DNA from 2 places in the Streptomyces sp. XD-27 genome. Region 2 is predicted to be linked to the other one. Evidence: riboswitches for the same ligand, from Rfam matches in the RefSeq annotation. Region 2 holds a riboswitch; the other holds the start of a gene.

Region 1 (3,202 bases), 5.5 Mb from region 2:
GAGTGCCGAGGCCGCGCTCGACCGCCTGGCCAAGCTGGTCGCCGAGGGTCTTGGGGAGCTTCCGGAGACCGTCTGATGCACGGAATCGCCGCGATTCCGAGCAGACAAAGGCCGCGATGTCCCGATCAGGGACACCGCGGCCTTTATCGTTTCCGCATCCATGCCGCGACCATTTCCGGCAGGGCACCCGGATATCCACCAGGGCAACGCGAAATTCTCCGCGCAGCTTTTTATGGCACCTGCTCGTCTCGCGGACCTCTTGTATACGGGCCGGTTGTTAATTCTTGACGCGCGCGGTGTTTACGGATTGTTTCGGAGCGCTCACCGCGAACGGGCGGCGCGACCGGTATTCCGCCAGGGACCGCTCCGCGTGCGCCGTGGCCAGCTCGCGGGCCCGGTCGGCGTCCCCGCGCGCCACCGCGTCCACCAGGGCGCCGTGGCCCTCCCACGCCGCCACGGCCCGCACCGTCGCCGACTCGGTCCGCACACCGCCCGGCGGCGCGGACGGGATGCGCCCCGGGTCGGCCGCGTACACCCAGTCGATCTTGCGACGGAGCTGCACCAGCAGCCCCGCCAGGCTCGGGCTGCCGGAGGCCTGGGCGAGCGTCTCGTGGAACCAGTCGCCCAGCGACCGCAGTTCACCGAGCTGGCCGCGGTGGGCCCGCTCCTGGCCCAGCCTGACCAGGCCGCGCAGCACCTTCAGATGGGCCTCGGTGCGCCGCTGGGCGGCGCGCGCCGCACCCAGCGGCTCCAGCAGTGCGCGGATGTCCAGCAGATCGGCCGCCTCCCGCTCGGAGGGCCGGGCCACGCAGGCGCCCGCGTGCCGCTTGGTGGTCACGAACCCCTCGGACTCCAGGGTGCGCAGCGCCTCGCGCACCGGCACGCGTGAAACGCCGTAGCGGCGGGCGAGGAGTTCCTCGCCCAGTCGGCTGCCGGGTGGATACACGCCGGAGACGATGTCGTCGCGAATCGCCGTGCACACCGCATGCGCCGAAACCCGGCGACCGCTCTGGATCGCAGTCGTATCGCCGGTCATTTCCGGTCCCGCATCGTCGAACCTCCGCCTTAATCCCCGCGAAACGCAGCCGATTGACGCGTGTTCCGTGAACTCTATTCCAAACTGCGGGAATTTCCGACGGCCGGCCTGATTTCATGGATATTTTTTGGCCAAGCAACAGGCCCCGGCCGGGGGCCGGGGCCTGTGCGAGAGGACGTGGCGCGATGCGCCGTGGCGCTGGTGCGCGTCAGATGGCGACGCCGTGGCCGCGCAGGTACGCCACCGGGTCGATGTCCGAGCCGTACTCGGCGGTGGTGCGCGCCTCGAAGTGCAGGTGCGGCCCGGTGGAGTTGCCGGTGCTGCCCGAGAGCCCGATCTGCTGGCCGGGGGTGACGGTCTGGCCGACCGTGACGCTGAGCGACGACATGTGGCCGTACTGGGTGTAGGTGCCGTCGTTCATCTTGATCACGACGTTGTTGCCGTACGCGCCGCCCCAGCCGGCCTCGACGACGGTGCCGGAGCCGACCGCGTGCACCGTGGTGCCCGACGCGGCGTGGAAGTCCACGCCGGTGTGGCTGCCGGAGGACCACAGCCCGCTGGAGGCGTGGTACTGGGTGGAGACGTACGAGCCCGCGATCGGCGCGACGTAGGTGTTCAGGCGCTTGCGCTCGGCCTCGCGGGCGGCGCGCTCCTTGGCGGCCCGCTCCTTCTTGGCGGCGGCCTCGGCCTTGCGCTTGGCCTCGGCGGCCTCCTTGCGGGCCTGCGCCTCCGCCTGCTGCTTGGCGGCGGCCACCTCGGCCGCCCGCTCCTGGTTGGCGGCCTGGACGCCGATCTCGTCCGCGAGGTGGTCGTCGACGACGATCGCCTGGTTCAGGCCGGTGTCCTCGAACCGCGGAGAGTCGTCGGGCGCGGCGAACGCGGGAGAGGCGACGGTCGCGACGACGCCGGAGGCGGCGAGCGTGGCCATACCGGCGATGTGCGTACCGGTGAGAGGGGTGCGGCGAGGACGGCGGTGCTTCCCGGTGGGACGGGTGAACGCCATGAGTCGGCGTACTCCTTTCCTTCCTTCTCGCCTACCGGGTTAGCTGACGGGTTCGGAGCAGGAAGGTCTCCTACGGATCCCTCCGGAGAGGCACCCGATTCACCCCAGGGGGACGTGGGTCCCCGGCTCCCCTCGGCTCACGCGTCGGGGACTCGGCGATGACTGTCCGGGTCGCGGGTGCGACGCAATCTGACGAACAGCCGGATCGACGCTAGACGCACGATCTTTCAATCACCAAACGGATCCGGCTTTTTGTTGCCCTCGCCACAGGGCAGACGGGAAGCCTCTCGCCCAAATCGGACACCCAGCGCATCAGGGGACGGAAAAGCGGAACTCCGGCGTCCTATGTGACGCCGGAGTTCCGCTTCGTCCCGTATAGGTGAGCCCCCGTCAGCCGGTGACGACCTTCACCTCACCGATCCCGAGCGCCCGCACCGGCTCCTCGATGACCGAGGCGTCGCCGACGAGCACCGTGACGAGCCGGTCGACGGGGAAGGCGTTCACGACGGCCGCCGTGGCCTCCACCGTCCCGGTCTCCGCCAGCCTCGCGTACAGATGGGCCTGGAAGTCGTCCGGCAGGTGCTGCTCGACCTGGTCGGCCAGCGTGCCCGCGACGGCCGCCGCCGTCTCGTACTTGAGCGGGGCGACGCCCACCAGGTTCTGCACCGCGACGTCCCGCTCAGCGTCGGTCAGCCCCTCGGCGGCGAGCGTGCGGAGCACCTTCCAGGTGTCCTCCAGCGCGGGGCCCGTCACCTCGGTGGCCACCGAGCCGGTGATGGCGAGCATCGCGGCGCCCGTCCCCTCCGGGGTGGAGCGCAGCACCTGCCCGAAGGCCCGTACGCCGTAGGTGTAGCCCTTCTCCTCGCGCAGCACGCGGTCGAGCCGGGAGGTGAGGGTGCCGCCGAGGCAGTAGGTGCCGAGCACCTGGGCGGGCCAGACGCGGTCGTGCCGGTCGGCGCCGGTCCGCCCGATGAGCAGCTGGGTCTGCACCGCGCCGGGCCGGTCCACGATCACCACCCGGCCGGTGTCGTCGGCGGTGATCGGCCGGTACGGGCGCTTCGACGCGGTGCCGCCGGTCCAGCCACCGAGCGTGTCGGCCAGGGCCTGGTCCAGGTCGACGCCGGTGAGGTCGCCGACGACCACGGCGGTCGCGGTCGAGGGGC
Region 2 (3,202 bases):
GCAGCGCGACGGCATCGACCCGGTCCGGCTGCGGCTGCCCGCCGAAGGGGACTGGGCGACGATTCGGGACCACCTGGTCGACCGGCTGCCCGCGCTGGGGCCCGATCGGGTCGACGCCCTGCTGGACGAGGGCGGGATCGTCGGGGCGGACGGGCCCGTCGCGCCCGGCGCCCCCTTCACGCCCGGCGCCTTCCTGTGGTTCTACCGGCCGCTGCGCGAGGAGGTGCCGGTCCCCTTCGAGCTGGAGGTGCTCCACCGCGACGAGAACCTGCTGGTGGTGGACAAACCGCACTTCCTGTCCACCACGCCCCGTGGCCGCCACGTGACCGAGACCGCCCTGGTGCGGCTCCGCCGGGACCTGGGCCTGCGCGAGCTGAGCCCCGCCCACCGGCTGGACCGGCTCACCGCGGGCGTCGTGATGTTCGTGATCCGGCCGGAGCACCGCAGCACGTACCAGTCGCTGTTCCAGGACCGTGCGGTGCGCAAGGAGTACGAGGCCGTCGCTCGTCACGACCCCGGGCTGACGCTGCCGCGGACGGTGCGCAGCCGGATCGTCAAGGAGCGCGGAGTGATGGCCGCGCGGGAGGTGGCGGGCCCGCCCAACAGCGAGAGCCGCGTCGAGCTGGTCGAGCACCGGGGCGGGCTCGGCCGCTATCGGCTGCGCCCGGTGACCGGGCGCACCCATCAGCTGCGGGTGCACATGAACGCGCTCGGGGTACCGATCCTCGGCGATCCGGTCTACCCGGTGGTCGGCGATCCCGCCCCCGACGACTTCAGCGAACCGCTGCAGCTGCTCGCCCGGGAGCTGGCGTTCACCGACCCGGTCACCGGCCGCGAGCACCGGTTCACCAGTCGGCGCACCCTGCGGTCCTGGCCCGCCCCGGAATTGCCTAGTTGACCCGTCCGTACCACACCTGGCGGGTCCAGATCCTTTCCAGCCGGACGGACTTCCCCGGCTTGGGCGAGTGCCAGATCTGGTTCTTTCCGGCGTAGATCCCGACGTGGTAGACGCTGCCGCCGGAATGGAAGAACACCAGATCACCGGCTTTACGAGAACCCGAGGATACGTGCCGGGACTTGTTGTACTGGGCGGCCGCCGTACGCGGCAGCGTCTTGCCCGCCTTCTTGTAGGAATAGAGCGTCAGCCCGGAACAGTCGAACCGGTTGGGGCCCGCTGCCCCGTACGAGTAGGGTGCGCCCTTCTTCGATGCGGCGATCTTGAGCGCCTTGGATCCCAAGGTCGCCGCCTGTGCGTCGGAGCTCATACCCGGGACCAGCAGGGACGCGGTGACGGTCGCCACGGTGAGCGCCGAGACCTGACCCGTCCTGGATATGAGCGCGGGTATACGGGGAAGCACGGTCTTGCGAGAAATCGCGGACATGCCGAAGCCCTTCGTCATCCGCCTGCGAAAGATGACCTGTCGGGTTCGGGCCGGCGAAGTTGCCCGGCCACATAAGTGGCTTCACCCCAAGGACCACCGTGTTCGTGGTCCGCCGTGCTTGGGTCTCCCGCTCCTGCCGCTGTGCGTATCTGTCCGGCCATCCGGTGCGGCGGCAGGACTCGGCGTCCGCCCGGATGGTCCCGCCTCGGTGACGGGATCTTGTACCGGGAGGAGATCCTGCACCATCAACCATCGGACTTCAGAGCCGAGATGGCTTTCTGTGAACTTCTTCACGTCGGCCGTATTTCGGAATTCCAATGCCACGGGAGACTCCGCACTCCTTCACCGAGGGGCCTGAACGTGCCTTCGTGCAACGGGAGTTGTTCTCTCACGAACGAGTGGAATCCGCCTGGTGGAGTGATCGATTCCGGCCCTCGCGCAGGAAGCGGCGCAGCCGCTGGAGCGGCCAGGTGTTGATGACGTCGTCGGGGGTGAGCCAGCCCCGCTGCGCGGTGCCCACGCCGTAGCGCATGTACGCCAGATGGGGGGTGGCGTGGGCGTCGGAGTTCACCGCGAACTTCACCCCGTACCGCTTGGCGCGCAGGATCTCCTCGTCGCCCAGGTCGAGCCGTTCCGGATGGGCGTTGACCTCCAGCGCCGTGCCGGTTCTGGCGCACGCCTCGAACACCGCGTCGAAGTCGGCGTCGATGGCGGGCCGCTTGCCGATCCGCCGGGTGGTCGGATGGCCGATGACCGCGACGTACGGGTTCTCGCAGGCCCGTATGAGCCGCCGGGTCTGCGCCTCCCGGCTCTGGCTGAAGTGCGAGTGCACCGAGGCCACGCACACGTCGAAGCCTTCGAGGAAGTCGCCGGGCCAGTCCACGTCCCCGTCGGGGCCGATGTTGAGCTCGGTGCCGTGCAGCACCCGCATCCGGCGGTGCTCGCGGTCCAGTTCCCGCACCCGCTCGCGCTGGGCGAGCATCTTCTCGTCGGTCATCCGCTGCATGACGAGGTCCGGGGCGTGGTCGGTGACGGCGTAGTACGCGTAGCCGCGGGCCGCCGCGGCCGCGACCATCTCCTCCAGCGGGGCGAGGCCGTCGGTGAGGTCGGTGTGCGTGTGCAGGTCGCCGCGGATGTCCTCCTCGGTGACCAGCTCGGGGAGTTCGCCGCGCAGCCCGGCGGCCACCTCGCCGCGGTCCTCGCGCAGGGTCGGCGGGATCCAGGGCAGGCCGAGCCGGTCGTAGATCTCCTCCTCGGTCTGCGAGGTGATCTTCCTTCCGCTCTTGGCGTGGAACAGGCCGTACTCGGACAGCTTGAGCTTGTGGCGCACCGCCATCTCGCGGACCCGGATGTTGTGCGCCTTACTGCCCGTGAAGTACTGCAGGCCCGCGCCCCATGAGTCGGGGGGCAGCACCCGCAGGTCCACCTGGAGCCCTTTGGTGGTGCGGATGGAGGTCTTCTTCTCGCCGTGCGCGATGACCTCGGCGGTGTACGGCAGACCGCTGAACGCGTCCATGAACGCCGCCGACCGGTCGGCGGCGACGAGGACGTCGATGTCCCCGATGGTCTCCTTCATACGGCGCAGCGATCCGGCGTACGTGCAGCCTTCGCACCCGGTGACCCGCGACAGCTCGGAGACGACCTGCTCGGCGACGTCCATGGCGGCGTTGAGGAGGATGCGGCCGCCCGCCTTCTGCATGAGGGCGATGCCGTGCAGGATGTTCTCCTCGGTCTTCTTCCCGAAGCCCTTGACGTCGCGCAGCCGCTCCTCGTGGAGGGCGTCGAGCAGCTCGTCCACGGAGGAGATGCGCAGCTCCTCG

What was found. Region 2 has a riboswitch for cyclic di-AMP ahead of Q3Y56_RS02565 (C40 family peptidase). Riboswitches for the same ligand answer to the same signal wherever they lie in the genome.
Positions count from the first base shown of each region.
Region 1: another riboswitch for cyclic di-AMP. It lies ahead of Q3Y56_RS26680 (M23 family metallopeptidase); the one in region 2 lies ahead of Q3Y56_RS02565 (C40 family peptidase).

Region 1 is NZ_CP130713.1:6,123,260-6,126,461, reverse strand. Features, by position in the region: gene Q3Y56_RS26690 (HPr family phosphocarrier protein) at 1-76, shown strand, start outside; gene Q3Y56_RS26685 (GntR family transcriptional regulator) at 278-1,036, opposite strand; gene Q3Y56_RS26680 (M23 family metallopeptidase) at 1,245-2,039, opposite strand; cyclic di-AMP (ydaO/yuaA leader) riboswitch at 2,053-2,207, opposite strand; gene Q3Y56_RS26675 (pitrilysin family protein) at 2,430-3,202, opposite strand, start outside.
Region 2 is NZ_CP130713.1:596,182-599,383, forward strand. Features, by position in the region: gene Q3Y56_RS02560 (pseudouridine synthase) at 224-898, shown strand; gene Q3Y56_RS02565 (C40 family peptidase) at 891-1,382, opposite strand; cyclic di-AMP (ydaO/yuaA leader) riboswitch at 1,387-1,577, opposite strand; gene polX (DNA polymerase/3'-5' exonuclease PolX) at 1,771-3,202, opposite strand, start outside.